DNA from 2 places in the Priestia sp. FSL R5-0597 genome. Region 1 is predicted to be linked to the other one. Evidence: riboswitches for the same ligand, from Rfam matches in the RefSeq annotation. Region 1 holds a riboswitch; the other holds the start of a gene.
What was found. A riboswitch is a leader RNA that binds a small molecule or an ion and turns the genes downstream of it on or off. The one in region 1 is predicted to bind cyclic di-GMP.
Positions count from the first base shown of each region.

Region 2: linked by a shared signal. The riboswitch ahead of sinI (DNA-binding anti-repressor SinI) and the one ahead of MKX72_RS05495 (glycosyltransferase family 2 protein) in region 1 are both predicted to bind cyclic di-GMP.

Region 1 is NZ_JBBOUZ010000001.1:1,066,725-1,083,010, reverse strand. It holds gene MKX72_RS05540 (histidinol-phosphatase HisJ family protein) at 1-401, opposite strand, end outside; gene MKX72_RS05535 (HPP family protein) at 630-1,187, shown strand; gene MKX72_RS05530 (zinc ribbon domain-containing protein) at 1,293-2,759, opposite strand; gene MKX72_RS05525 (zinc ribbon domain-containing protein) at 2,814-3,719, opposite strand; gene MKX72_RS05520 (DUF969 domain-containing protein) at 4,098-4,802, shown strand; gene MKX72_RS05515 (DUF979 domain-containing protein) at 4,803-5,768, shown strand; gene pcp (pyroglutamyl-peptidase I) at 5,783-6,424, shown strand; gene MKX72_RS05505 (Ig-like domain-containing protein) at 6,731-9,577, opposite strand; gene MKX72_RS05500 (flagellin N-terminal helical domain-containing protein) at 9,662-10,486, opposite strand; cyclic di-GMP riboswitch class I at 11,497-11,582, shown strand; gene MKX72_RS05495 (glycosyltransferase family 2 protein) at 11,606-13,108, shown strand; gene MKX72_RS05490 (EAL domain-containing protein) at 13,142-15,586, opposite strand; gene MKX72_RS05485 (hypothetical protein) at 15,796-16,074, shown strand; gene MKX72_RS05480 (NAD(P)/FAD-dependent oxidoreductase) at 16,114-16,286, opposite strand, start outside.
Region 2 is NZ_JBBOUZ010000003.1:3,512-19,797, forward strand. It holds gene MKX72_RS27370 (cell wall hydrolase) at 1-602, shown strand, start outside; gene MKX72_RS27375 (RNA polymerase sigma factor) at 903-1,439, shown strand; cyclic di-GMP riboswitch class I at 1,582-1,666, shown strand; gene sinI (DNA-binding anti-repressor SinI) at 1,686-1,808, shown strand; gene MKX72_RS27385 (anti-repressor SinI family protein) at 1,841-1,987, opposite strand; gene MKX72_RS27390 (hypothetical protein) at 2,241-2,933, shown strand; gene MKX72_RS27395 (sensor domain-containing protein) at 3,098-4,816, opposite strand; gene MKX72_RS27400 (DUF1565 domain-containing protein) at 5,431-6,753, shown strand; gene MKX72_RS27405 (hypothetical protein) at 6,945-7,250, opposite strand; gene MKX72_RS27410 (SHOCT domain-containing protein) at 7,282-7,902, opposite strand; gene MKX72_RS27415 (Ig-like domain-containing protein) at 8,124-9,287, opposite strand; gene MKX72_RS27420 (lysozyme inhibitor LprI family protein) at 9,795-10,949, opposite strand; gene MKX72_RS27425 (hypothetical protein) at 11,018-11,452, opposite strand; gene MKX72_RS27430 (hypothetical protein) at 11,645-12,652, opposite strand; gene ltrA (group II intron reverse transcriptase/maturase) at 13,381-15,030, opposite strand; gene MKX72_RS27440 (hypothetical protein) at 16,244-16,286, opposite strand, start outside.

The DNA of each region.
Region 1 (16,286 bases):
TCATTAAAATAAGCGCGGTAAATTGCTTCTTTATCGTTGAGCTCTAAATGTTTGCGAAGCTTGATGTTATTAATGTTATGCACCGAACCTAAAATAAAATCAAAGTTCTCCTGCTTCATTGTTTCTTGATACTTCTCTTTTAAATAGTGCGGCTCACAAATTTCAATTCCTTTTTTAATCACTAGCTGATTTTGAAACTGATCTCTGCATTCCGCTAGTTCTCGTTCATATTTATCAAAATCCATATGACCATACGTTGGGGCTAATGGATTTAATGAAAAGTGCTCGGTAAAACAAATTTCGTTTATGCCGTTTTTTACAGCTTGCTCGCACACTTCTTTCATGACTGCCTGTGAGTCAAATGAATTGTTCGTGTGATGATGGTAGTCTACTAGATACATAATTTAGTCACCTCTAGGTCTATTATACATTTCTCTTGCCCTCACTGCACATAGAGACCCTTTTCCCTTCTATCACGCCTTTTTTGGTTCATAAAAAGAATTCCCACTAAAAAAAGTCGTTTTTCCTCTTTCAGTAATCCTTCTTTTCTTATAAACTAACTTATTATAGCAGATGTTCTGACATACAACTTGACATATAACTTTTACACAAAAGAAAGGAAATAAGAAATGGAATTTGAAAAAAGTTTTTCTCAAAGCAAAAGCCCCTTTCTGTCTTACTTGAGCTCTTATACGAAAAAGATGAAAGGAGAACTAAAAGAAGAACCGAAAATCAATTATAGAGATGCGGTCGTTTCTTCTATTGGAGGCTTAATTGCGATTATCATCAGCAGCACGATTGCACTAGCGCTTGGTTATCCAATGGCTCTCGCTCCGATTGGCGCAAGCTGCGTGCTTGTCTTTGGCGCTCATAAAGGCCCTTTATCACAGCCGCGCCACGTGCTTGGAGGGCACTTGCTCGCAACCGTTTCTGCACTTATTATTTGGAGCTTATTTCATCGAAGTCTAATGACCATAGCGATTGTCCTTGCGTTTGTTCTTATTTTAATGATTCTTACCAAAACCGTTCATCCTCCTGCTGCGGCTAGCGCGATTGTAGCCATTAATACTCAAGCAGGCTGGGGATACTTAGGTATTATTATGATTTGTGCATGTGTAGTTGTACTGATTTCTACCGTGTATAATAATTTATTTCAAGATCGGCAGTATCCCAGGTATTGGGTTTGATATTGGGACTCATACATAAAAAAGACGTCTTCTCATGGAAGACGTCTTTTTTATTTGTTATTTCCTACTACGTTTTTCGTTTTTTCAGGGTCTATTTATCAGCTTTTACTTTACTTCCGTTGAACTAATAAGCTGATAAACTCCCAAACTTCCATCAGATGATGCTTTTACTTTATGAATACTGTTGAATTTTTTGTATTTAACAGACCCGTCTCCGTACGAAATATCATACTCTTCTGTTGTATATACTTTATACATAGAGTCATCTAGTTTTGTTACTCTATTTACGTTAAAACTCAATAAATCCTCTGTTATGCCTTTTTTGATTAGGTAAGCTGTATAATCTTTTTGTTCCTTGTATTTTGGTCCATTAGTATCGATATAAGGCTCTGCAATAGAGAAGTCTCCACTGTTAATTGAGGAAATTGTAGCGTACATATATTGTTCAATAAAACTAGAAACTTCACTAGTAGATACTCCAGAATTGACTTCCGAACCTTTGTCCGTCGTCTCTTGATTCTTAGAAGGAGCCGATGCTTTTGCCGTAGCTTCTGTCGTATTTTCTTCATCAAAATTAAGCGCAACATCTTCCATGCCTTTTTTAATTGATACTTCTTCTGTTTTCTTTTCTCCACGTTTTGCATATAGTTTTATAGAACCATCCATTGGCAGTGGACCTAAATAATCAATATCGCTAATTTCTGTTTTTGTGTCTTTACCATTAACGTACAGCGTCGCGTCATCATAATCTGAAGAGATGTATACTGCATGATCTGACCAGTCAAACTCCACGTTCACATCTTCTCCGTTGGTGGCTTCAACCTCTTGTTCGTTTTCAACTTTTCCATAATCATTTTGCACTTCACCTTTTACGGTATGCGTACCAGGTAAAAATGGACCAATCTTTTTAGAAGAGTCACTGCTTACCGTTCCAGCTTTTTGACCGTCAATATATACTACTGTCGCATCTTCTGTAGACTGAGCTTTTGCATATACAGGGTTTACTTGGACCGTGTAGTGATCAAAGATTCCCCACTTCTTTCCGTCTTGTTCTAACTTAGCATATGAAGAGTGATCTTCGCTTGGAACTCCTGCTTCAAGCGCTCTGCTATCTGCCGCTAACCCCTCAGAGATCGATTTCATAACATCTGGATTTTCGTGCAAATATGTAATAAATGATTTTGTTTGCTCATCGTTGGCTTCTAATTGAATTTGACCATCATTTACATATTTTTTTACTTTATCAACATCATTACCCTTTACTGAAGCAATAAATTTTTCTGACACGGCTTTAGGCGCCATCATTGTTTTGTCTATTCCGTAATAAGCGCCCCCAAGTATAGCAGCTGCTGCTATAACTGAAATGGCTATAACCTTTGTTTTTTTATTTGAAGGCTTTACTGATTCGCGTCTCTCCTCTGCTGAAGATGATGTCGATTCTGCGTAACGCTGTGATGCCGCTCCTTCACTAGAAGCCGCTTTCCTTTCGACGGGATGTCCACACTCTGGACAAAATTGATGCTCATTTGTTAACTGATGGCCACACTCTTTACAATATCCCAACTTACACACTCCTTTTTATAGTGTTATGAAAAAGCATCGCTGTGCACGATGCTTTCTGCCGACTTAAAATAAATCATTTAATTCACTGCTGTTTCCCATTCTTGTAATAATGGTTTTGGCTTCTTCTCCTAAACCATTCGCAATAAACGTCAGCACAATCGTAATGACTACATATACAATAAGAGTGCTATAGATACGATCAAGCCCATTTGTTCCGCTTTGCTTAAAGCTAGCAATGGTAAATGGAACTACAAGGAAAATGCTCAGCAAACCAAAATTCATAAAATAAGAGAAGTATTCAACGTGAAGAAATGCAAGCACAAGCCCAATTAAAAGAAGAGCTGTTGGAATAATTAAAAACGTGCCAAAGCGTGAGAAAAATTCTTTAAAGGAAACGTCTACCTTTCCAAACTTTGCTACAACATATGTTGCTCCAATAATAATTGCAAGTCCAATAAAAATAAAAATCCCTTGTTTAAAGACGAAATCCGTAAAATTAAAGTGAATGATGCTGTTGATATCTGTGGCTTTTATCAATTCAGCGCCTGTATTAAAATCCTCCATGTCGGATGGAGCCAGCTCTTCACTGATAATAGGAAGCTTGAACATGCTTCGAACAAATTGAATCAACAATAGCTTCCAGCCTACATACAGCATAATAGGTATACTAAGAGCATAAAGAATGACTGTGATAAGAGCATTAACAAATTGGCTTTCGCCTGCTGCTTGTGCTGTAGCTGTTGGATTTTTAATTCCTTCTGCAAAATAACTAAAAAATGATTTTGACACTTTTTTCGCCTGACGAACACGCTGATTAGGCTGTTGAGGCGCATACGCTGGTTGCGGCTGAGGTTGATATTCAGATGCTGCTGCCGCCTGGCTTACAGCTGCCTCTTCTTGCAATTTATGACCGCACTTCACGCAAAACTTTCCGCCCTCATTAAAATGGCCGCAATTTGAACAATTCAAATACTCCTTCCCCCTTCAATAAATTGTTTAAAATATAGTCATATAGGTTTATTTTGTTGAAATCTATATAATTCTATATTCATACCTTTTAGAATTATACACCATTTTTGGTATTTTAGGAGAAATGTTTTCAACGGATCAACTAAAAAAATTACTACCTAAACTCCCTAGCAGAATTCTTTCTTTTACTTCTGAGTCCATAGACATTATATAAATCTTCCTTCTATAATTTTTGTTTCACCAATAAAACTATTTTATGCCTTAAGCATCTTGTTTTAATTTTCAGAATTGTTTATACTCGAAACATCTTTGTTTTTCTAGGAAAACAAAGGAGGTGAATTTACAGCACGGTCTATACATACTCAAGGGGGATTTTTTATGTTGAAATTAATTGGGGTTTTGCTAGTAGCAGTAGGTTTTTTATTTCGTTTAAATACACTGCTTGTTGTGACCGTCGCAGGCATCGTGACGGGCCTTGTATCAGGTTTATCACTGCATGAAGTAATTACGATGTTCGGTCAGTTCTTTGTCGATAACCGCTATATGTCTATGGCTATTTTACTTACGCTTCCTATCTTTGGCGTATTAGAAAAATACGGGTTAAAGGAACAAGCGGAAGTCCTGATCAAAAAAGCGAAAAACGCTTCTTCTGGAAATGTTTTACTTATATATCTTTTTATCCGTGAAATCTCAGCGGCAGTCGGCTTAAATATCGGAGGACATGCTCAATCCGTGCGTCCATTAGTAGCACCCATGTCTGAAGGTGCAGCTCGTGCCAAGTACGGAGAGCTTCCACCTAAAGTAAAAGAAGATATTCGCGCCCACGCAGCCGCAGCTGAAAATACGGGCTGGTTTTTTGGCGAAGATATCTTTATCGCAACGGGTGGAATTCTTTTAATGAAAGGATTTTTTGACTCTGTAGGGATTCATGTCGACGTCTGGGATATGGCGCTTTGGGGAATTCCAACAGCCATCGCAGCACTGCTGATCAGCGCCATTCGCTTCCGTCAGTTAGACCGAAGAATTCACAAAAAAATGACGAAGCACAAACCAACATCATCTTCAAAAACGGAGGCGAGTTAAATGAAAAGCATCCTAACTCTTGATACGATTTACTATTTACTCGGCATTATTGTCGCTTTTATTGCGATTCGAATCGCACGCGATCATAACCACCCTAACCGTTTAGGATCTTCTCTATTTTGGGCGTTGTTTTCCGTTACGTTTTTATTTGGCAACGTCATTCCACCTTTTTATGTAGGATGCTTGGTCATTATCATGGTACTGCTTGCTTCATTTAACCGAGTCACTAAATCGAATGAAGCCGAAACGCCTGCTGAAGAACGAGTTGCTCACGCACAGCGATTAAAAAACAAAATCTTTTTACCGGCTTTATTTATTCCTATTTTTACAATCATCGGTACCCTTCTTTTTGGCAAAATCAAGTTTGGAAACTGGGCGTTAATTGACCCAGAAAAAGTCACGTTAATTTCACTAGCAATCGCAGCTGTGATTGCGTTTATCGCTTCAATGAGCGTCACCAAAGCAAAAATGGACGTGCCTGTTAAAGAAGGAAGCCGCTTGCTTCAAGCCGTCGGCTGGGCGGTTATTTTACCGCAAATGTTGGCAGCGCTTGGCGGCATCTTTTCAAAATCAGGCGTTGGCACAGTCGTTTCGGATATTGTAAGTGATATTCTTCCGACTAACTATGCGTTTGTTGCTGTGCTTGCTTATTGCTTGGGAATGCTGCTATTTACGATTGTCATGGGAAATGCCTTTGCTGCGTTTGCCGTTATTACCGGTGGTATTGGACTTCCGCTCATTGTACATATGCACGGAGGAAATCCAGCCATTATGGCAGCTCTTGGCATGTTTGCTGGCTACTGCGGCACGCTTCTTACGCCAATGGCAGCCAACTTTAACATCGTACCTGCTATGCTGCTTGAATTAAAAGACAAAAACGCCGTAATTAAAGCTCAAGTGCCGATTGCTTTATCCGTGTTTGTTGTGAATACGCTATTAATGTACTACCTTGTATACCATTTTTAAAGGAGAGTAATAGAATGACAACTGTATTACTAACTGGCTTTGAACCATTTGAAGGTGAAAGTATTAACCCGTCCTTAGAAGCGGTAAAAGCTTTAGACGGTGTAGCTGTTGAAGACTATCACATTATCGCTAAATCTCTTCCTACTGTGTTTGGTGAATCAATCGCGAAGCTTCATACGTATATAGAAGAGATTAGCCCTTCCATTGTTATTTGTGTTGGACAAGCAGGAGGCCGAGAAGGAATCACGGTCGAGCGCGTAGCTATTAACGTAGACGACGCGCGAATCCCTGACAACATCGGCCAGCAGCCTATTGATCGCGCTATTATTGAAAATGGTCCTGCCGCATACTTTTCGACGCTGCCCATCAAAGCAGCTGTCGAAAACCTGCGCCAAGCAGGCATTCCAAGCAGCGTCTCACAAACCGCTGGAACGTTTGTCTGTAACCACGTATTTTACGGACTCATGAACATGATTCAAAACTGCTGTATTAAAGGCGGATTTGTGCATATCCCTTACCTTCCTGAACAAGCTGTGAATCATCCAGGGAAAGGGAGCATGTCGCTGGATTTGATTGTGCAGGGGTTGCTTAGTGTGGTGAAAACTACGATTTTGGTTGAAGAGGATGTTGTGGTTTCGGGTGGGTCTACTCACTAACCATACGATTAAAAAACAAATAATGTTTCTCTTAAGCAATGGCCTTACTATGTACAATAGAGGTATTAACATTCATGAAAGTTTTTTCTTTAAGGGCCAACCTACGCTCTCAAATCAGTATTTTTTCCTAGATAAAGTTACGCTAATAGACATTTTTAAGACACAAAAACCTTATCCATTAGCTAAGGTTTTTGTGTCTTTTAATTAATATCAATGAAGCAGTTACTATTGAAATAGCAATAATAAACGAGAGACCCTTAGTCTTAAGAGGCATTCTATGTTTTTATTGAAAATAATTCATAATGACTATAATCCACTTAATACTTTTATAGATAAATTTTGAGATTTACCTCCATAGGTGACTCGAATTCCTACTTCTCCTAATGGCGCATTCGGCAAGATTTGTATTAATCCCTCACTGCTCACCGTTGCTCGATTAGGATCATAACTTTTATACGTCGTTCCCTCTTCACCTGTAACATCCTTCGTTTCTCCCGTCGACATCATAGCTGTGACACCTATTTGTGTCGTCTTCCCTCGTTCTAGTTGGATTTGCGCTGGTGTTATCACTATACTATTTAATGTCGGTCCACTTAATACTTTTACCGTCACTGTCTGAGATTTTCCTCCATGGGTTACTCGAATCCCTACGTCCCCTAATGGCGAATTTGGCAAGATTTGTATTAACCCCTCATTGCTCACCGTCGCTCGATTAGGATCATAACTTTTATACGTTGTTCCCTCTTCAGCTGTAACATCCTTTGTTTCTCCGGTCGACATCACAGCTGTCACACCTATCTGTGTCGTCTTCCCTCGTTCTAATTCCATTTGCGCTGGGGTTACCGTCATACTATTTAATGTCGGCTCACTTAATACTTTTACCGTCACTGTCTGAGATTTTCCTCCATGGGTCACTCGAACCCCTACGTCCCCTAATGGGGCATTCGGCAATACTTGTATTAATCCCTCGCTGCTCACCGTTGCTCGGTTAGGATCATAACTTTTATATGTCGTTCCCTCTTCAGTTGTAACATCTTTTGTTTTTCCGGTCGACATCACAGCTGTCACACCTATCTGTGTCGTCTTCCCTCGTTCTAATTCCATTTGCGCTGGGGTTACCACTATACTATCTAATGTCGGTCCACTTAATACTTTTACCGTCACAGTCTGGGATTTCCCCCCATGGGTTACTCGGACCCCTACATCCCCTAATGGCGCATTCGGCAATACTTGTATTAATCCCTCACTACTCACCGTTGCTCGGTTAGGATCATAACTTTTATACGTTGTTTCCTCTTTAGCTGTAACATCTTTTGTTTCTCCATTCGACATTATAGCGTTGACATCTATTTGTTGCGTCTTCCCTCGTTCTAACTCAATTTTTTGAGGTGATACTTCAATTTTTGAAAGCACAGGATCTCCAATCACTTTTACTACTATTTCTTTAGTAAGACCCTTATACTCAATTTTTAACTTAGTTTCACCCGGTGTAGATCCTTCAGTTGTTATTAAGCCTAAACTACTAACTTTTGCAGTACTTTCATTTAAGCTCGAATAATAAACATTTTTATCTGCTGTAATATTTTGTTGCACTCCATTTTCATAATAGGCAAACGCTGCTAACTGATAGCTTTGCCCTTTGTCTAAAGTTATTTCACTTGGCCATACAACAATTTCTCTAGGAATATCTTCACTACTAGATTCAACTACAACTGTAGCAGTCGTGGTAAAGTTACTGTTCGACGCAGTTAATTGTATAGAACCTCCAGGAGAATCATCTAAAACTTTAATTACACCTTCATCTGTTACTTTTGCAATTTGTTCATTATCTATTGAATAAGTTGTTCCAGATGCAGCAGATGTAAGGTCTTTGAAGCTTTGATCTGAGTAATACCCTAATACGCTGACACTTTTGTTTTGACCCTTTAGCATCCGTATTTCATTAGGGGCTAATTGAATCTCTTCTAGTACAGGATTGCTAACATCGTTGATATGAATAGTCTTAGTAATCTTTTTTTCTTCAATATTCGTACCTTTCAGCATTATTTCTATTTTAAATTGTTCTAACTCTTTTAAATCTTCGATTTTAAAATTCCAGGAGGTCATTTTTTCTTCTCCTGGCGCTAGATTACCAACTTCTTGAATCCTATTACCTGAAATCAGGGAAACACCCTCCGGGAGTTTTATTTCCATCTGTAAGTTATCAGCTTGCACATCACTGATATTTTGTATGTAACTTGTAATAGTAAAAGGATTAGGTGAATAAGATTCTCCATTAAAATTAATTTCAGAAGGTCCGGCAATATTTAAACTCACCGGTGGATTTGTTTCTGAAATAAAGTTACTTAACCCATAATAAGTTACATATTCCCTAGTCTCTCCAGGTAATAATTTTTTTTCATTCCAATAAATATTAACCGCGCTATCTCCATTAGAAGAACCTGGAAAAGTATAAAAATCCCATGGTGATTCAAAAGCTCTACGCCAATTCGTAAATTGTACTTTATCAGGTTTTATTGGAACATTTAATAAGCTGCCATGAGCAATAACTGTAGGACTACTTAAACTATCAAATGCTTGCCAATATGAAGGGATATTATCCCCTACGAATTCTCTTTCAGTTGTAACTTCACCGATTCCCGGTATTCGAAAGGGAGCGCTATCGTTATTCCCTAACATGGTATCCATCATTACTCTTATACCTGTATTCTTTGGGACATTCCCTGTATTCGTAACTAAATATTTTATTTCAATAGTATCTTTTAACTGAGTAGTGTTATTTTTAACAATTGAAAGTATTTGTTTTACCCTTATATCTGAAAACACTCCTTCAGTAATACTATTTTTGTAAATATCATTAGAAACAGGACTTTGGACATTACCGGCAAAATAGTAGTCTGCTCCATCCACTCTTACAGTTGTATAAGAGGTACTAGGAGAAGGGTGTCCATATAAAAGCTTTTTATAATCATCTAACAAATTTTCAGGATTTCCACCTGTAGTTCCAATAGTAAAACGACCATCACCACTTGTTGCTACCTCAATATAATCATTAGAAACCTTTTGAATTCCTGAATAAGCAAACACAGTGCCTACATTTAAAATAAATAGAACAGGTAATAATCCAATAATAACCTTTGCGAATTTTCTCATATAATTCCCTCTGTATTTTTTTTGTTTTCTATCTTAAAAAAGACCTCACTATTTAAAGTGAAGTCTTTAACTAAAATTCTTCTATTAACGAAGTAATTGAAGAACTCCTTGCGGTTGTTGGTTTGCTTGAGCCAACATTGCTTGTGATGCTTGAGAAAGAATTGAATTCTTCGTTTGTTCCATCATTTCTTTCGCCATATCAACATCTCTAATACGTGATTCAGCTGCCGTTAAATTTTCTGAAGAAGTATTTAAGTTATTAATAGAATGTTCTAAACGATTTTGGTAAGCACCCATTTGAGCACGAGATGCTGATACTGATTTGATTGCCTCATCCATTGTATCAATTGCTGTTTGTGCATCAACTTTAGTTGCAATTGTTACTGCGCTAATGTCTACTGCATCTTCCCCTAGAGCTGCTTTAGTTTGAGCTTTCCACTCAATAGTTAATGCTTGACCTGAATTTGACCCAATGTTAATATCTAATGCTTGATCAGCTGATAAGATGTTTTTAGTATTGAATTGAGTGTTATTACCAATACGATCTACTTCTTCGATTAACTGAGATACCTCTTTTTGCATCTCTACTCGGTCGTCATCTGTATTTGTATCATTGGCAGATTGAACTGCTAATTCACGCACACGTTGTAGTATGTCATGAGTTTCATTTAAACCACCCTCTGCAGTTTGAATTAACGAGATGCCGTCTTGAGCATTACGCGAAGCGATATCCAACCCACGAACTTGTCCTCTCATTTTTTCAGAGATAGCTAGACCTGCTGCATCGTCAGCAGCACTGTTAATACGAAGACCTGAAGACAATTTCTCCATTGATTTACCTTGTGCATTGTTTGCATTATTAAACTGACGATACGTATTTAACGCTGCAATATTGTGATTAATTCTCATTTTCCTTTACCTCCATATAATTGGTTTTACTTCTTGGTTACATCCTTGTATTCAAGAAGTTTCTCGCTTACTGAATGATTAAGCGAGGAATAACAGTAATCAAACATATACCTCTAGGAAATATGTTCATACTATATATCGACATTGAGATTAAGTTGTTTATACTCTCTTTTCATTTTCTTTTAAAATTCTAAACAAGGTCGTATAAAACATTACAAAAAAACAACTATATATAAAAGTTCCTCTGATTTTTAGATATTAAAAATTCTGTAGTTCATTAAGAGGTTTTCGAAACTAGCCATAATTTTATTGATACTGTTACTAAAACTTAACTCTATTTGATCACCTTTCAAAGACTTAGTTACTCTCTTTCTTCAAAAATTTATCACATTTTCGCAAAATACGTATAACTACTAAAAAGAATGGAGCCATTATCATAACCAATCTACAGTATATCTTTGCAATCCATAACTTTAACCTAACAAAACAACAAAATAGCTTGAATACAAGCAATAAGAAATTGAAGATATTGTATATTTACTGCTAACAAAAGAAAAAGATTTGTAATCCCCCCTTTCGTTTAATGTGAACTTAAGCCAAAGGAGTTGAAAAGTGCGCCGTAATTACTTTCTTTTGAACTATAACCATATAATAGAATTCTTTTCCCACACACACCCTACTTCCGTTATCTCTCTCATGTGGTGTGGATATCTTCACTGGTATCATCAACGTTTAATTCGTTGCTCGTTTCTTCTGTCTCTTTTTGTTTATTTGTCTCCTGCTACTTATTTCTGATTTGATAATCAAAAAGCACTTCGGAAAGCGTTTATTTGGAGAGCTATTTACTATTTATCTCGTTTGTAAGCTTAAGTGATTATCGAAATTTGTCGAACCTTTTTAGGGTAATTCAACCTATTTTTATGGTAAAATCTAAAAAAGATATTCGTTATATAGTATCATTTCAGGTATTTCGTTCTTTAAAGAAAACAAAGAGTAGTGAACTTAACTTGTTCAGTTAAAGGCAAACCAGCCGAAAGGCTGGGACGCAAAACTTCAGGTCTAAGGTCCTTAGGACTAGGATAGCTGGGTTTCCTGATATATCAGGGGGTAAAGGAAAACATGAACAATCAGCGTGTCGTTACTGGAAGTATTGGAGCTTCGTATATGAGGCCTCGCATTGTGGCATTTATTCCGGCGCACAATGAAGAAAAATCAATTCGCGACTGCTTGGCGGGGTTAGGCGATCAGCTTCTTCCAAATAATGTGGAGCTCGATGTATTTGTGATTGCAGATAACTGTACGGACCGTACGAAAGAAAAAGCGGAGCTGGCCGGAGATGAATTTGATTTAAATGTAAAGGTACTGGTCACTGAAGGCAATAAACAACGAAAAGTCGGCGCATTAAATACGGCTTGGAAAAAGATATATGGAGATACACTGGATTTATATAATACGACGCTGACGAAATATCAGCAGCTGTATAAAGAGTCGATTAAAGCGATTTTAGGGATGGACGCAGACAGCCGCTTGGCTCCAAAAGCACTCATTAATTTATGGGAAGATTTAATGACGTCGCGAAACATCGGCGGCGTGATGGCAAAATATACGATGAGAATGCCTAAAAAGAAAAGCTCGCTGTCAAAAGATGATGTGCACTACGAGGAAAAGCTCGCAAGCGGCGAGTACGGCGGACCGATAGCCAGGTGGTGGACTCATCAGCAAAAGCAGGATATGGCAAGCTGGCTGTTGGATCTTCAGTACCACGGTGGAAGCACGTACGTACTTGGCGGTCAGGCTACGCTGTTTCGCCCGGAAGCGCTTCAAAATATAGTGGAAGAAAATAAACTTGACGGTCCTTGGCAAAATGACAGCGATGTTGAAGATATGCTGCTGACGTGGCAGCTGCAAAAATCCAACTGGAAAACGTTAATCAGTCCAGGCGCTCGCTGCTTTGTAGACTCGATGAGAAGCTATCACACGTACCGTGAACAGCGTAATAAATGGAAGTCCGGAACCGTTGATTTACTGACAAACGGAAACTTGGACGTCAGAACCAAGCATAAAGGAAAGCTGTGGCGTTCACAGATCAAAACGCTGTGTGATTTACTTATTCGCCTGCTGTTTATTTTATTGTTATCTGCTGCGCTTGCGACCGATCAATTTTACTGGTCGTGGCTTTGGATTATTCCAATCGCGTTAGCTTCTGTGTTAAATATTATGCTGGCTGTCAAAACGCCGATGCACAGGCCGATTGATGTAATACTGGCCGGTCTTTTGATTAGTCCGGAAATTTATTTATGGGTGAATTTAATTACGTTTGGTCAAGTGTGGCTAGAGAGGCTTGCCGCTAATAAAAAAGACGGCTGGGCGAATCAATACAACGCGGAAAACGGAAAAACGCGCAGTAAATTAGGGCAAGGGATTTTAACAGGCTTTGCGTTTACAGGCATGATTGTTGTACTGTGCATCTATTTCCGTGATTACTTAACGAGCCCTTCTGTACAGCAAGCCATTTATCCGTACTTAATGAACGGCTGGATCTTGCTGACGTATTTGACCATCTATCAGTCTCTTTATATGTTTTACCAAATTTGGACGCTTAGAAAACCTATTCAAGCGTAAAAAAAGTGGTGTCTCGACGAGACATCACTTTTTTTATAGAAATCGCCTCTTTAAATATTCCGCGATTTTTTGAGGCGCAGCCGGCTGACTGACGATATAGCCTTGAATAAAGGAACATTCGTGCTTTTGTAAAAAGGCGAGCTGCTCTTTTGTTTCAACGCCTTCTGCAATCACTTTCATGTTAAGAGCATGAGCTAAGTATAAAATGCTTTTTGTAATCGCCTGCTGCTTTCCTTTATCGGTCGCGTGTTGAATAAACGTTTTATCAATTTTAAGCGTGTTAAATTCAAAGTCTTTTAAATGTGATAACGAAGAAAAGCCGGTGCCAAAATCATCTAAAGCAAACGTTACGCCAATTTTCTTTAATTCGTCCATGACTTTTTTTACGTGTTCTTCATACTGAATAATAGAGCTTTCCGTTACTTCAAATTCAATAAATGAAGGGTCGATGTTGTAATGAGCTAACGTTTGTTGAACGTGTTCTACAAATCCTCGTTTCAGCAAATGTTTAGACGAGACGTTAATCGAAACGGGCACGATTTGTAACCCTTGATTCTTCCACTGCTGCAGCTGCTTGCAGACACGCTCGATTACCCAGTCGCCCAGTTCAATAATTAAATGAGTTTCTTCCGCTAATGGAATAAAGTCTTCTGGTGATACGCGCCCCCATTCCGGGTGATTCCAGCGAATTAACGCTTCGATGCTATCAATCTCTCTGCTGTTTGTATGAACCTTTGGCTGATATTCAATAAAAAACTCATCTTGCAGAAGTGCGTTCCGCAGTCCTTTTTCCAGATGATAGCTTTTATACGTCTCGCTGTCCATTAACGGCGAATACAGCTGCCAGTCGCTTCGCCCAATTTCTTTTGCACGGCGCATAGCAAGGTTGGCATTCGTTAATAAGGTTTTCACATCTTCACCGTCATGCGGATAGATGCTGATTCCTATACTGGCTGTGACGTACAGAGAAAAGTCGTCAATCGTAATTTCTTTTTCGATTTCTTGAAAAAGAGCTGCGGCTAGTTTTTGACATTCATTTATATGTGCAAGAGATAAAAAACAAATCGCAAGCTCGTCTTCTCCTACTCTAGCTAGCATCACATCTGGCGTTACGAACTTTTTTAACCGATTGGCAATACGCTGCAGCAGGCGATCGCCTACGTCGTGGCCTAATGTGTCATTAATATGCTTGAAGCGATTCAGTCCTAGATAAAAGACCGCTAATGAATCTTTTTCTTTTTTCATTTGCCGAATGAAATTTTTTAATTTCTTTTCAAACTTTCTTCGATTCGGCAAGTTTGTTACATGATCATGAGTCGCAAGATATTCAACTTGATCCATGTACTTTTTTTCTGCGGTGATATCTTCAACAATCCCGTCTATGCGTACCAGCTTACCGTTCTCATCAAGTGTTGGAATGCATCGATCTTTTACCCACTTCATCTCTCCTGTTTTTGTATAAATCCGATACTGCTGGCGAATCGTTTTTCCTTTTTGCAGCTGATGCTGCGCTTTTTCCACAGCTGGTTTATCGTCAGGGTGAACAAAGCTTTCCCACAGATCTCTATCTTCTAAAAATTTAATCGCATCTTCTCCGTAGATACTGCTAACACCGTTTGAACATACAATCATTTTATTGCGCTGCACATCAACGGACCATATTCCGGCATCCAAATTGTTATAAATTGTTTGAAACTGCTGTTCTTTTTGCTTTAATTCATTCGTAATCACTTTCGATTCGGTAATATCATGAACAACGCCGATCAGCTGTATGACGTTTCCTTGCTCATCTGCTACTGCGTCCGCTTGTTCAAACACCGTACGTTCTTCACCGTTTGGCCGCATCAGCGCGTATTCAATTTTATAGCTTTCTCCCGTTAAAAGTGCCTCTGTAACTGCTTTTTTTAACCTTTTTTGGTCACATTCTTTAATAAATTGAAGAACATCTTTAAAAGAAGGAGTAAAGAGCTGACCAGGATTTAATCCGTAAATATTATACAGCTGAGGTGACCAATAGCTTTTATCTTCCGTCACGTCGTAATACCAGCTTCCCACATTGGCAAGCTTTTGCTCCATTTTCAAATGTGTTTCTAATTGAGAAATGTGATTGGAGCGCTCCTGCTCTTTTGAATCATCTCTGCATATGGCGTAAACACCCGCTACTTGCTCATTTACGATAATAGGAATGAGCGTAATATATAAATGAAGTTCTTTTTTTGTTTTATGATTGATTGTCGTTGAAAAATGAACTTTTTCCCCTTTTAAAGCACGTTGAAAAAGCTCTTGTGCCTGCTGTTGTTTCGACTTATGTATAAGAGCTGTCAGCTGCTGGCTTTTTTGTTTGTGTTCGTTTCCTGTTAGCCTGAAGGCTGCCTCGTTGCTAAACATGATATCCCCTTCACAGTTGATAAAAAAAATACCTTCACTGTATTCTTTTAAAAGCTGCGTGTTCAAACGATCAAGATGTTTCATGATCATGATCGACTGCTCCTTCTCCGTATTTTTATCTGGCAAGGTCTCATGCTGCCTCCTTTTATCTATTTCTTCTATACTAGTAGAATAAGTTACATTTGACATATATTTTACCCTACTTTCCCCAAATGAGGAACATCTCAGGTAAAGATAGCCGAAAAGGTTTTTAAAGTCTTTTAAATTTGGTAAAATAAAACATATAAAGGAGGGATAGTGTGAATCAAAGTGTTAAAAAACATGATCTATTTTCTAGGGGTTCCTTTCAAACCGCTGCTTTTTTACTTCTTTTCTCGCCTCTTTTTACTCGCTTGTTTCAGCAGAACGTCTGGACGTATATAACAGTCGCTTCTATCATCGTTCTTTTTAATTTCATTACCGAGTGTATTTTAGTAAAAAGAATCAGCGCTGCTCCGAAAAACTACATTGCTTTTTTCCAAACGATTTGTCTGCCTGTGAACGTACTTCTGCTATGTTTCTTTTACTATGTTACGTAAAAAAGCATCTATCGATTTGATAGATGCTTTTTTATATTATCAATCATTCAAAAGACTCGATACATGCTTGGCTACAATCGCTCCTTGCCCGGCTGAAGAGCTGATACTAGAAAACAAGGGAGTCGTGCACGCGTCTCCAATGGCGTAAATAGATGGATTGCTGCTTTGATGCACTTCATTAATGACGATGAGCCCGCTTTGTGTAGTCGTGA
Region 2 (16,286 bases), on a different contig from region 1:
TAGGATTTCTAGGCGTTTCCTTAGTAGGAACTCTATACATAGGATCTCCTGCATCCGCGTCTGTGTCGTTACAATCAACTAGTCATAAACAAGAAATAACTTCGCTGCAAACACAGCTAGTTAAGATGGGATATTTACACGTAAATCCAACTGGTCAGTATGGTTTATTGACTCAGCAAGCCGTTAAGAATTTTCAACATGATGTGGGGCTCACGCAAGACGGGGTCGTCGGACCTGGTACATATGCAAAAATAAATAATGTAGAAAAAATGGCGCATGTGGTTTATGGAGAGGCGCGAGGTGAAGTCTATGAGGGGCAAGTAGCTGTAGCAGCCGTCATTCTAAACCGTGCTAAAAGTCCAGATTTTCCACAAAGTATACCTGGCGTTATTAGTCAACCAAATGCGTTTACAGCTTTAAATGACGGACAATACGCTTTGACCCCAAATCAATCTGCTTATAGAGCAGTAACGGATGCATTTAAAGGATGGGATCCTACTGATGGAGCTGTCTACTATTATAATCCTACAACTGCAACAAATAAATGGATATTTACACGCAAAGCATACAAGAGAATCGGTAGTCACGTTTTTGCTTATTAGTTTTAAATAGTTAGAATACAAATGAAGTAATATATTTTTGGCTATTATATATTCGTATAATTGACTTACATAGAATATGCAGTCATTTATTATCTAGATGTTTTAAAGGTTGAATATACCTTTTATGGAAAAAACCATGATATAATTGAGTTGCCATTCGATTTTAATACATCTTATACGTTTGAACCCTGACAAAAAGCTACCTCTTCTACTGATGAGGTAGCTTTTTATTTGCTGTCATTAAGTTTTGTTCAGCATAGACAACTTAAAAGAGAATTTAACTAGTTTGGATGATTGTAATTGGAGGAATTTGAATACGAGGTAACTGTAAATAGCCTAGTAGAGCAATATCAAACACAGCTTTTACATATAGCCTCCGCATATGTAAAAGACAGTCATGCGGCCGAAGACATTGTGCAGCAGGTCTGGATTAAGTATTATCAACTTCTGAAGCTAGAAGGTAAAGATAGTAAAAAATCAGCGTATGCATGGTTATATCGTGTTACTGTTAATCAGAGTATTGATTTTTTGAGAAGGGTGAAGAACAAACGAGTAATATCCTCTAATGATATAGAGATGACTCAATACTCACAAAACATTGATACTATATTATTGGAACAACATGTAATAGAAAGATTGGAAAATGAGGCACTTCTTAAAAGGATAGAGCTTTTACCTGAAAAGTATCAGCATGTTATTGTTTATTTTTATTTTAAAGACTTACCTTATAATGAGATTTCTACTGCCTTAAATATTAGTGTGGGAACAGTCAGGGCGAGGCTTCATCGAGCAAAATTTTTATTGAGAAAGATGTATGTGAAGCGAGGTAGTAATTAGCTGGATATTTGTTTAGTTTTTATAATGCTCTTTTTTATTAGATATGAACAGTGTATGTAGCTTGTAGAAAAAATAAATGACAATACTTTTTTTGACACAATTCGACAACCATTATATAGTAAAATATTTATAAATTTACATATTGAGATAAAGGCAAACTAGTTGAAAAGCTAGGACGCAAAGCTACAGGTCTAAGGTCTAAGGGCTATGGCAGCTGAGCCCCCTGAATATCTGGAGGTAACTTTTATGGACAGTAAAGGACAATTAGTAGCACAAGAACTAAATAGAGAGTGGATTGAACTTATAAAGGAAGCTAAGGAATTGGAATTGACCATTGAAGAAATTAGGAAATTCCTAGAAAGTAAATAGATACCTTGACCATAAACAACATTAATCATTTATTAATGTTGTTTATGGTTGTTTAATTCTTGAGATTTCCTATTTAAAAACTCCTTAAATTCCTCCTGAGTAACGTCTGAATTCATCGCTTCTTTGACTAAATCTAGCCATTCCTGGGGAAGGATAGTATTATGATTTAAATTATTCACTGCAATATTCCTCCTCTACAACTTGTCCTATTATAAAGCAAATAAATTTTCAATATAACCCATAAAGTAAAAAATATTACTTTTAACCTATTATTTATATTTGTATGATATATTTGGAATAATTGTGGTTATTTAATTTATAAAAATCAAAGTTTAATAACCTAGTTAAGCTAATAAAAACATAAAAGATGAATATTAATTAGACTCAAAGTTAACCTTTATTTATAGAGTACACTTGAAAGGATTTTTATTAGTGAAAAAGGACGAATTACTTAAAGAATATTTGACAATCGATAATATGGGGAGAGTAAAGGTACCGACTCTGTTTTTAAAGCGTGCTAATATCCATACATCTTCTACAATACAATTCTTCAACTATAAAAACTTTTTTGTTATGAGACAGGTTAAATTTTTACCGGTACGGTTGGAGAAAAAAGTAGCAAAAAATTTGACTAGATCTATCAACGAATTAGGCTGTATTGTAATTCCAAAGACGCTCCGCGAAATACATGATATAAATTTACACGAGGAAATAGAAGTGAAAGTCATTAATACGAGCATTATTTTAAAGAAGAAAAAAGAGGAAAATAAACCTGCAGGTCTAATAAAGGAATCTATGGAACCTGAACTGAATAAGTTATCTTTACTTGAAATCAAAGAAGGGAGGGTAAAACTCCCTTCTTCTGTGCTCAAATCTCTCGATTTAGAAGAACATATACAATTACAGTTCTTTATCAAAGGGAATAGTACTATTGTCGCGAAAAAACATAAGTATGAATTTCCTACAGAAGGAATTCTTTTGTTTACGGGGCAATCACGGGTCATAAAGAAAGATAAATACTTAAACATTCCTAAAAAGCTCAGAGATTGTTTAAACATTTATAATGGCGATACCTTGGAAATTACAACATTAGGGGATCAATTAATTATAAAAAAAGCTCTTTAGAAAAATTAACATGTCATTGTATAAGATCTTCTTATTAAAATTGAAAAAGCAATTGCAGTTTAATTAGGTAACTGCAATTACTTATTCATGTTGTTATAGGCTTATTTATTAGTCTTGGAAAAAGCACTCTCAGCATCTGTTTTACCGATATGTAACAATTTTTTCTATTGGGTTAAAATATTATACATCTTCTCAGGTAGTTGAGGTTCATAAAATATGTAACCTTGGCCGACTTGACAACCTTTCTCTAATACAAATTGTAACTGTTCTTCGGTTTCAATTCCTTCTATGACTATATTCAAGCCCAATTTTTTTCCCATTTGAATAATTGTTTCCACGAGGACTTTTCCTATCTGATCCAAATCATCAATAAATGATTTATCAATTTTTAACGTATTAATTGGTAAATATCTGAGGTGGCTCAGAGAAGAATAACACGTTCCAAAATCATCCATGGCCACTTTAACCCCTAAGTTTTGGATAGGTATCAGGACTTCTTTTAAATCTTGGTTGTATTGGATTACGTTTTCCGTAATTTCAATTTCAAGAAAAGATGGATTAAGTCCCGTTTTTTTCAAGATATCTTCAACAACTTTTACAAATTCCGGTGATTTCAATTGCATAGGCGATACATTTACGCCAAGTTTAGTAACCCTAGAATACATATCTGTCCATGTTTTCATTTGATTGCATGCCTGTTCTAATACCCAGGTTCCAACTGGTACCACCAATCCTAGCTCTTCTAAAATAGGTAAAAATTCATCAGGGTAGACAATACCATACTTCTCACTATTCCAACGAATAAGCGCTTCTACTCCTATTATTTCAAGGGTTTTTAAATCAACAAGTGGTTGATAAACTAGTTGAAATTCATTTCTTTCTAGTGCGTATCTCAACTCATTTTCCATACTAACAGCTTTGAATAGTTCTTTATTTGATGTATGTGAACTTACTTCGTATGTGTTTCGTCCATTTCGTTTTGCTATATACATAGCCATATCTGCTTGTTTAATTAGTTCATCTATTAGTTCACCAATGTTCTCTGGAATAACATGTTGCTTACATTCCTTTGAAAATAGGCTGATGCCAATGCTTGTAGAAACCAGAAATTTATGGCCATCTATGTAGAAAGGAAGAGACACCTCTTTTATAATTTTTTCAGTGATTTTTTTTATTTCATCAATCGTTTTCAAGGTGTGTATTACTAGGATAAACTCGTCTCCTCCATGTCTTGAAATAAAATCAGCAGATGATATACAATTCTTTAATCTGTCTGCTACCCTTTTAAGCAAGACATCTCCACGGTGATGGCCAAACGTATCATTAATAGATTTAAAGCGATCTAAATCTAGAAATAAGAAGGCTGTCAATTGTGCTGACTTTTTGTCCAAGAGTAAATTTTTCAACTGCTTATTCAACCAGTAACGATTAGGCAAATTGGTTAAGTGATCATAATAAGCCAGTTGCTTAATCTTTTCTTCATAAGCTTTTCGTTTTGTAATATCATTACGAATAGATACGTACTGATATGGATGACCTTCTTCATCTAAGAAAGGAACAATAGTTGTATCTACCCAATAGTATGAGCCGTCTTTTGCTTTACTCTTTACCTCTCCATGCCATACGTTTCCTGACTGAATAGTTTTCCATAAATTTTTCAAAAACATTTCTGAATGATAATTTGAATTGACAATACGATGATTTTGGCCGAGGAGTTCATGCCTTTCGTATTTAGATGTTTCGCAGTACTTATCGTTTACGTGGTTTATAAATCCCTTATTATCTGTGATAGCTACAATAGATGACTCATTTAATGCAAATTCAATATCATTTAATTTTTTTAGGGTTTCTTTAAACTTATTTTCAAAATGTTTATCTTTCATAACCTATGTACTCCTCTTCAGGTGTAATTATAAACAAAGCCCACGAAGAAATGCTAAAGAGGAATTGTGGGTTTTGCATAAAAATTAATTCATTAAATATAAAATGTTTATTTATCTTATTACCTTACAATAAAAACATCAAGTTTTAAAAGTTTTATTGTATATAGATAATAGAAAAAATGGTCATTTTTTAGGCATACTTTACTTCTTCAGTATGCTTCAAGGAAACAACATCAAATTCAATATGGTGAATATGCTAAAGCTCACCAATATAAAAGATTGAGTTAATCTGAATCTATGCTGGATCTCTACATCGATTTAAACTTCCAAACTTCTTTTTAATGTAAGTTCTCCATGAAAATAATAATACTACAGTACTTTTTCCATCATTGAAGTTTTATTATTTATATACTTATTGATTTACATGTTCCAGTTTTAACTGATTTACTACATTACTCTAGCATTACTTTAGCACTTTCCATTTTAAATGTAAAAATGATTGTAGTTTAAGAAAATAATAAGACATAGTGCGGTGTTTTACACACTGATTAAGGAAGCGATAGTATAATTGAAAGATCTTGTAAATGAAATTCATGAACATTAAGGAGTATCTTATGAAAAAAGCAGTTAGTATTCTTCTTCTTTTCCTGTTTTGTATAAATCAAAGGGTTGAGGCTGCTAATCAACCTTCAGTAGAGCCTATACATCATGAAATCTACGTTTCTCCTGCAGGAAGTGATGAAAATGCAGGTACTAAAAACAGCCCTTTTAAAACTTTGAAAAAGGCAGGTAAAGTAGCTAAACCTGGGACGACTGTTAATATTCGAGACGGTGTTTATCACGAAAAGTTAGTGATTAGTCGTTCAGGTAATAAACAGAATCCCATTATCTTCAGAAATTATAAAAATGAAAGGCCAATTATTAGTGGAAAGAAAATAAAGAGTGGTTCTTCAGATGGAGGGCTAGTTACCATAAAAAACAAGAGCTATATTACAATTCAAGGTCTAAATATAGGGCATTTTTCTACTTTGAAAGAACAAGATACACCGTGCGGTATTTTAGTGGAGGGAAGGGGCAAAGGTCTTCGGATTATTAACAATCATATTTTTGATATTAAGACCGCACACAAAAATGGAAATACACATGGAATAGCTTTTTATGGATCCGAAGCGCCACGTTCATTAAACAATATTGAAATATCGGGAAACTTACTTGAAAACCTAACTTTAGGTTTTAGTGAAGCGCTGACTCTAAATGGGAATGTTAAAAAGTTTGTGATCCATGCAAATACAATTCGTAACGTTGATAATATAGGAATTGATATAATTGGCTTCGAAAAGATAGCTCCTAATCAAAAATTTGATCAAGCTCGTGAAGGAGTTATCAGTGAAAACTCTATTTATAACGTAAGCAGCTATTCTAACCCAGCCTATAGACACGAATATTCTGCTGGAGGAATCTATGTAGATGGAGGAAAGGATGTTGTTATTAAACATAATATTTCAAGTCATAACGATTTAGGAATAGAAATCGCTAGTGAACACCAAGGTAAACAAACTAGCAACATTCAAGTCATAGGTAACATGATTTATGAGAATCGTTTTACAGGAATCTCAATTGGAGGATATGATCAAAAGCGTGGGGGAACAATGAATACTTCGATTGCACAAAATATCTTATATGGGAACGATACAATAAAAATGGATGGTGGCCAATTATTAATGCAGTATCACGCGACCCATAACATCATCAATGATAACATTATGGTTTCAGTAAAATCTAACTTACTTCTAGCCAATCTTCATTACTCAAATAAATATAATGAGCTTAGCAATAACGTATATCTAAATAAAAGTAGCCACACAATGAATCGATGGATATGGAATGGACAAGAAATAGAAAGTTCTACATTCGGATCCTCTAGGTTTTTTCAATAAACTTTCTTTAAAAAAGATACTCTTGGCTAAGCTTTTTGCTGAAGTACTACCTGTCACTATGACCTATTTGTTGTATATTTTATATTATAGAAAAAGTTCATATTTGTCGTCACTAAGAGTAAATGATAAAACTATGGTTTTTATAACAAACTTTTAATGTTTACTCATTTAGTTAAGTAAAAAAAGAACGCTTATCGAAAGATAAACGCTACCATAAATTGTTCTATGAAATTGTAACTATGAGTAATGAACATCATCCACCATATAGTTCTACCAACTAAAGGTATCTTTGACCAGTTTTCTTTAATACGCACTTCCTTTATGTAAAGTAGAAAAACTACTCCGAGCATACTAATAGCACCGAAGCTTATTAGTACATCATCCCAATAGTGAGGGTTGTACTTGGTTAAGCACAAGAATACCAGAGTTGACACTATTGTAATCAATAATAAAATACCAAAAACCATTAACGCTTTACTCGACTTTTCTTTACTCATAATATCCTCCTATAGAAAAAAGGTAAGGGTATTAAGCTAATAATCTTGCTTTAGCTTTCGTAAATTCTTCTTTGTCTAACAACCCGTCTTCATACATGTCGGTTAGTTTACGAAGTTCGTCTGCCATGGAGTACGGGGATTCGGAAGGTGAATCATTAAAATCAGGATAATACCCTTTTAACCCAATTAATTTTTCTAATAGAGCCATTGTTCGCACGTTGGCCATTTCATAGGCTTCGCCACCTGTGAAAAACCCTCGGCGTGCGTACGTTGTAAGGTACATAACGTCAATATCTTCCGTATAAACTTTCAAGGTAACCGTGTTGTCTGACATATGTATCCTTGGTACAAATTGTGCATCTAAAATGTTATAGCCATCGGTAATGCTAAAACGTTGTTCATACACAAACGCAACTTTCCCTTTGTTTCGGTCTAAAATAAGGGCAGTACCGTCGTTTTCTACTCGATCGTCGTGACGATACACTTCAAAATCATCTTCATGACAGTTATACGATTTAGTCATTTCCGCTTTGCATTTGTTGATGGAAGACGTTAAACGGGCATTGGAAAGGTTCCATTTGGTTTTGCGTCTCGCTTTGTTTAAGATATTAAGAACAATAAGACTGATGACAATGATTAAAAATATTTTCATGTGTGTGTTCCCTTCTAAGTTGTTAATAGTTTTAAAGTCTTAGTTATTTTAGCATAAAGTAGTTAAATAAGTAATATATGCTAATAAAATTCAACAGGACTATTAAAATAACCTCTTAGGAGAAAATTTTAAGTTGATTTTAATAAACTATCTCTGTACAAACGAAGAGAGCAGCCATCATATACTGGTTGCTCTCTTCTAGCAAAACCGATTCAAAAAAATTAATGTTTTACAACAGTTACATACGTAAGTTTACTTACATTATTTGAAGCATCCTTAGCAGTTACGTTAAGTGTAGTACCCTTTTTCTGTACTGGGATACTAACAGAGAATATTCCCTTCGAATTTGCTTTTGCATACCCAATTCGATTTTTCCCTACATTAACTGTAACAGTGGAATTAGCCTCAGCTTTACCAGTTACGACCTTATCATTATCGTCTACTTTATTAACTGTTGGCTTGTTAGGCGGCGTAACATCTGCTTTCACAACAGTTACATACGTAAGTTTACTCACATTCCCTGAAGCATCCTTAGCAGTTACATTAAGGCTAGTTCCTGCTTTTTGAACAGGGATGTTAACCGAGAATGAACCATTTGAACTCGCCTTTGCATATCCAATTCGACTTTTCCCTACATTAACAGTGACTGTTGAACCTGCTTCTGCCTTACCTGTTACAACTTTATCGTTATTGTCTACCTTGTTAACAGTAGGTTTATTTGGTGCAACTGTATCTTTAGCCTCAGCTTGAAATAAGGTTGAGATTCCATACACGTCATCAGTTTCACTACTATTTAAATCTAGAACAGGTATGTAATATGTGCCTGCTTTATTAACTTTGTATTCTTGGACTTCTACCCCATCATCATATTCAGAATCTAAGTATTCTAAATATCCATGATCTTGGTAATCATATTCGGTTGCCACAAATAATAAATCTATACCGGAAGGAGTATCCGTTACCCCTCCTACTAATAAAGTACCTTTCCCAGATACATATACCTTATAAAAATCTATATCGAAAGTATCGTCAAACTGTCCAAATGTCATTCTATCATTTAGTAAAGTGTCTGCTATTTTGAAATCATCATTGGGCTCACTCTCATACATTGGCGAACCGCTACTACCACTAATACTGGCAGCATTTGATTTTTTTGCTGAAAAAGACTTCGGAGTTTTTAATGAGTTCAGAGTTTTCTCTTTAAAATCATTAAGTACACTAGGACTAATTACGTTATGATTGAGTGGTTTATTAGTCTCTAATTGACCTTCAATTGCCTTCTTTGAAGCCTCGTAAGTATTGCTGTCCGCTTGAGCTGTACCTACTGATAATGAGGAAGCTAATAGTCCTACAGATAATAATGAGATAATACCCTTTTTCTTCATCGAATCTCTCCCCTTGGTTATATATGACCACCCACTTGCTATGACTATGATACTATTAATTTTCCAACATAACCATCTATTCTCATATTCAAATTTCGACAAAAAAGACAGCCACTATAGTAGCAGCTGCCAATGTATCATCGTCTAGTTTTATTATTCTTCGGTGGTTCAACTTCAATCATTTGCATTTAAAATATTTGATTTTCTGTAATGCCCAATTCACGCATTTCATCCTGGAGAGTAAGTACGCCATTCTTCTATTTTAATTCTTTTCTTTCTTCCTTCTCTTAGTGTAAATTCCCTAAACCAAACCACGTTAATTACTAACCCATTTTGTTTAGTTTCTTCTATACAAATACGAAAAGAGCAACCATCATATACTGGCTGCTCTCTCCTAGCAAAAACGAACTTATATAGATATGTATGTCTGTACTTATATTAAAGCATACAAACATAAGATAAAAAAGGTAAGCAACATATAAAATTCCAAATAATAATATTTACTCATCATTTCATATAGTTGTAAACTAAAATGTAGCAACGGTCTCTTGTAAGTTCCCATAATGTACGTACTTGTTCAGCTTGTGATAAGGTACCGCCACCTTCTTCATCAAAAGTTTCTTGGGCAGCTGCATCTCTAGATTCGATCCATTGGCGTTGATCAGATTGAAGCTTACTCATTTCTGAAGCAGATAATTGTGTCTTTAAAACACCGTAAATCTCGTTTAATAAACCATCCCACAATTGATAATTCTGGCTATATTGTTGCTTTCTTTCCATATCATTTTCAGAAGTAGCACTTGCTTCTAGCATATCTTTAGTATGGTCCAGTTTATATAGATACTCTTCTTTTTTGCTAGCAGGTGCTGGGCTGTTTGTAACTGTTTGATTATCTGTAGACTGATTTTGATTATTCGTTGCTTTACTTTCTGAAACAGTTGTTATTGGGCCATTTTTAGCGATATCTGTTAAAAATAAATGGTCATCATGATAAATTGCAGAATACATCCAATTATATTTTTTAGTGGCTTGGGAACCATCAGGCTTAATGATTGTAACAGTCTCGCGGGTTGCTATCTTATAAAGACTTCCTTTTGAAGATTCCCCAGTTTTATTAAAACTAACTAAAGAATAATCTTCCCATCTTTCCTTAATACCTTGTTTATATAGTTTACTAACTAATGACTTTTGTTGATTATAGAGGGATCCTTCAATAAAGTCACTAACATAATAGTCGAATCTTCCTGTATTAATAGCGTCTGTTAATCCACCTATATAATCACTCATAAGAAGACCTGCTGTATCAATTGATGGACTACCTGTATTATTAGACGTTGAATTGCTACTCACCGTCGTATCTTTATTACTAGACACAGGTTGGGAATCATTTTTATGAGTATCAGTTGCATTGCCACTACCTTTTACGGTGTTGTCATTGTCCACAGTGGTGCTTTTACTTCCTTCACTTTTATTTTCAGACGTGTTATCGCTGGTAGTACTACCGCTACCTTCCGTAGTCTTAACAGCATTGTTATTACCAGCTTCCTGATTACTACCTTTCTCAGTTTCTACCGTTTTTGAATCTGCCTTTTCCTCTGATTGGCAACCACTAATTAAAAATGTAGTTGCTGCTACTAATGAAATAATACCTTTTTTGTACATTATTGTTCCTCCTCTTAAGATGTTTATTGTATGTATGTTTAACAATATAGTTAAATATGAATATAGAATTATGCTACTTCGGCTACTTTAGCATCTACTAAGTCCATTAACTCTAATAATTCTCTTTTATGAGCACAATGAACATTTACTACTTTTCTTCTTCCTGATGAAAAAGTCACAATAAGCCTAAAATTACTTCTTTTATGTATAAGATAACTTAATAAAATTGCTGTTCCGTAGTATTTTGCATAGGTAAATACATCCCCCATAAGTAAGGATGCAATAAATCCTAAAACGCCTACTATCCCTATGTTTATTGCATATCCTGGCGTGTCCTTAGCCATATTTGTATTTACTACCTCTTTTAGGAAAATAGAATAATCTTCTTTCCAACCTCCATTTTTCTTGTCACGTATAACGAGACGTTTATTAGTTAAGATAATAGTAAGTTTGCTTTTCCACTTATACTCCTTAACAATTTGTTCACCTTGAGCTAATATCATGCTGTATCTCCTTTTAATCCTACACTTTTTCTATACTAAGACAGATATACACTTCTATCTTAATATCTATTTACGTAATAGACTTGTTTATTAGTTTGAAAGTATTAGTTATTTTAGAATAATGTTCATAAAAAATAATACTTGTTAATGAAAAGGAGTGAAGGTAACCCCCACACTCCTTATGCTTGTTTATTATTCTTGGTTACTACAGAATAAACTTTCCGTATCGGCTTCATCTCCGTTGTATACGTTAAAACAATGGTCTAAAGTTTCACTTGAGCCATCACCACTTGAAGCTAATTCCGCCTCAATCTTTTGTTGAGCCTCTGGTGATATCCAACCTTGCATATCTGATACTGCCTCATATGCAGCATAAATTTTTTCTTGTTTAGCTTGTGCGTCTGCATCAGCTTGGGCATCAGCTTGAGCTTGCGCCGCTGCTTCCGCATCTGCTTTTGCCTGTGCATCAGCTTCTTCCTGAGCTTTTTGTGCTTCCTCTTCGGCTTTTTTATCTGCATCTTCTTGAGCTTTTTGTTCAGCTGCAGCTTGCTCTTGTTCCTCTTTATCGGCTTTAGCTTGTGCTTCCGCCTCTACTTGAGCTTGTTTGTCTGCTTCAGCTTGAGCATCAGCTTCTGCCTTAGCATCAGCTTCTTCTTGAGCTTTTTGTTCAGCTTCTAGTTGAGCATAGTAATCGTCTAACTCTTTTTGCATTTGCTTTTGCTCAAGATCTGATAATTGCGCTTGTTGATCTTTGATTTGACTTTGTAATATGGCAATTTGATCTGCTGAAGCATTGTCAATTAAATTAACATTTTGAATGTAGTTACCTGTATTATCAAAAGTCACTTCCATTATTGAAAAGACATTTTGTTCTTGGTTAATTCCGTAATAGATATATTCGTTATTACCTACTTGGATATATTGATAGCCAACCATTAAACTCATAAGGTAATCCATATCAGCATTATTGGAGTTAACAGCTTTTTGTAAATCTGTTGCCTTCGTCTGTAGAGTGTGAGGTGTAGCTTCTTTTACAGTACTCGTGTCTTTAGTAGTGTCCTTGTTAGTATCATTTGTATGTACTGCTGTTCGCGGTGTAGTGACTTCTTTTTGTGGTTCAGATTCACTACTTTCATGACCACAACCAGCTAACGCCAGCGCTAATAATGGAGCTCCCAAAACAACTTTTAACATTTTCATAGATAATTATCCCTCGTACTTTTCTTTTTTTTACTTTATTGTAATTCTTGAGAACTACAAAAAGCCTTTCCTATTATACCAAAATTAAGTAGTAGTGCTTATATTTTCTTGTAAAAAATTAAAAAAATTATACTAGAAACATCTTAAGTCACAATAAAACCTCCTTAAAATCATTAAAAAAGCCCCTAGATAAACTAAGGGCTTCATAGATTCACATTAAAATGAGCGTCCAGGACCAATTGATATATTTCGTTTTGGACTAGGTAAATACTTCTCATAATAACCAAACGTATAAACTTTTAGCTAAGCATAATTTCTTTTATTTATCTCTTCTTCTTTATTAATCTTAGTCATTGCTGCGTAATCGAAAATTATATTAACATTGGCTATACTTTTCAAATTCTGTGATTGAGAGATGACATAGAAGACGAAGAGAAACAAATACTTGAAAATTAAAATATAATTAAATGTACATACTTTACACTTATTTTGAGCAGACTACTTAAGATGGATAAAATCATCACAAATAATCTTTAATTAAGTCACGAAAAAACCTGTTGGCTTGTCAGGCACGAACAGGTTTTTTCGTTTTATCTTCGCATATTTTTATAAACGTTTAGTTAAGTCGGGTAGGCAGGTACTCTCACGAGCGCCCGCCCCCCTAAGAACCGTACGTGACAGATTTCCCGTCATACGGCTCAAGCCTTCTTTTTATCCGAACAACTTATTTATTTAATACATGGTACATGTACTAATTTAGCAAATTCACCTCTAGAAACCTTTAGTTTTCGCACTGTAACTGTCTCTCCATTTTGTAGAGTCTGCTTACACAATGCACAACGATATCCTTGTTTTCTTGCGAGTTTCATCCTATCCAATGTATTTTCAGTATTAAAGACCTTACGGTCTCGTTTTTCCCAATACTCTCTTAGATTCGGATCATCTGGGCTGTTTTTATAGGCTACCATGACATGCCGTTCTATCTTAATCCAGGACATCTTTAACAGTTGAATGTTAGTAAGTGGACACGTGAGAATCCATTTATTATTTCCACCGTGGTGGGGCTTCTTAAAATAACGCTTGCTAATCCATTTTCTCGACTTCTTTGGATGCAATTGTTTAAGGTGTTTTCTCACTTTTAGGAAAATATAATTGTCCATGTAGCTGTAAGTCTTTTTGGATACGACATGTTTCCAATACTGGCCGTAGCCACGAATAATCGGGTTTAAAACACGTATTAGTTCTTTTACTGGTCGTCCTCTCATCACAGAGAACGTATCTTTTATCTTGTTTTTAGCCTTTTTAATGCTGTCTCTGCTAGGTTTGATAAATAACTTCTTTCCTTGTCCCGTATTGTATTGACGCAGCGAGAAGCCAAGAAAATCAAACCCGCCCTCGATATGTGTAACTCTAGTTTTATCCATGCTAAGTGTAATTCCTCGTTTTCGTAAGTAAGGGGTGAGTTTCCCATACATACTTTCAGCTTGTTCCTTCGTTTCCGTTACGATGACGAAATCATCTGCGTATAGAACACGCCCTATCTTACATTTTGGATCAATTGCGTATCCTCCGTTTGGTTTGTAAGTCTTTTTATAAACAATACCAATCTCTTCTTCCATACCACATAAGGCGATATTAGCTAGAAGGGGAGACACAATTCCCCCTTGAGGGGTTCCTTCTGTTGTCATATGAAGCATATCCTGCTCTATGTATCCCATATTAAGCCACCTTTTAATGAGAGTGCTCCCCGGAAACATAGATGTTTGTTCTATTATCCAATTATGGTTAAGATGATCGAAACATCCTAAGAAATCTCCCTCAAACACCCACTTTTTCTTACTATTGGTGTTAAGCTTATTAAAAAGATTACTTATAGCATCGTGTGTACTTCGTTTAGGACGAAAACCATAGGAAGTGGGCTCAAACTTAAACTCCCATTGGGGTTCGAGTGCGTTTTTTACTACGTTTTGATAGACTCGATCTCGTATCGTAGGAATGCCCAAAGGTCGTAGCTTTCCGTTTTTCTTCGGAATAAATGTTCTTTTTGCTGGTTTTGGACGATGTCGAAAGACATTGCATTGAACTAGTTGTTGATAAAGTTTGATACGTTCATTTGGTTTTGAGGCCGTATAGCCATCTACACCAGGTGTTCGCTTACCGTTATTTTGTTGTGTTACTCTGCGAATAGAAAGCAGTAGATTTGCTTTACTCCGAAGGAGTAAACGTTGAAGTTTCCTTACTCTTCTTTGTTGATTTTGTTGTTCGGCACGATAAATTCTTTGTCGTAACTTCGCTACATATTTTTGTATAATACTCCAATCAATAGAGTACCAATCTTTATGCGAGACGTGCGCCGACGCTCGTAGAGAGGTATTCATAACAGCACGCTCCTTTTCGTTAGAAGATAGCCACAAATTTATTTTCGTGTTGAAGACCTATGAGAAGTAGGCGCTCTTTCGAGCCTGTCATTGTCTGTAGAGCCGACAGTATCCGTCCAGTTATACAGTGATTCTGCCTTCCTGTTCCTTTTCAGGGTAACGGCTTTTGCTTTTTCTCATATCCCATACCCTCTGTCACATTGTTTGACTTTGTAGTCATCCTACTGCTTGTGCAGATGACATAGGGCTTACCAAGTTCCACTTCCTTCAGATTCGACGGGGGTAGGCAGGTTCTTTACTCCGGGCAAGATGCGGGACGCATTAGAGTAGCTTTATGATTCTACTGTTCCTCTTACCAAGACCCAAGCAAGAATATGCATTATCTTGAGCTAACGTTTACGAAGCTTACAAACCTTCACTTTCGTTTGCCATACCTATCTTCTCCTAGCAGTATTCTGGACCATGCATTTGTCCTCTGTTTCCACATTTCCTCATGCAACCGACAGACTCGTTACCAAGAATGCCGTTTCGGATGGAGATCATCTCTGCGTCTAGATGAGTAGCGTTAGCTACACTGTAAGAAAGCGACTTCTTGTCGCACCATAAAACACATTATCAGAAGTAACAACCTCATTTTAAAGCAAAATTGCCCATATTTTTAATAAACAATGTTTCAACAATGCTACAAGATGTTTCATTTTCTATACATAAATGTATCAATTCTTATAGAACCTAATTCTCATGGTATACTATCGAACAACGACAAAACATTTTATATGCAATATGTTTTGTTCATTTTCTGCATTGAACGAACAAAAACCACTGTTTAGGTCCAGTGGTTTTTTTTGCTTTCATAATTGAATATGTTTTTATAATTTGAGTAAACTATTAGAGATACTTCAAGGTATCTCCAATCTAAAATCTATATGCTTAAAAGAAACAGCTCTTCCTGCAAGGGCTGTTTCTTTTGTCAGAAATACATATTATTGTGGAAAAAGATATCAAAAAAATATACATATTAAATCATAACTAGAGCAAACTATTCATGAGTCGTAAAAACATCACGACTAATTTCTAAATTAAATGATGAAAAAACCTGTTAGCTTGTCAGGCACGAACAGGTTTTTTTATTTGTATCTCTGATTATTTATAAACGTTTAGTTAACATAAAACATGATTTGGGAACGCTCCAGAATAGCGTTTTAATTATTTATTAAATAGGAACGACTTGAAAACTTTTACTATCATCAAAGTTT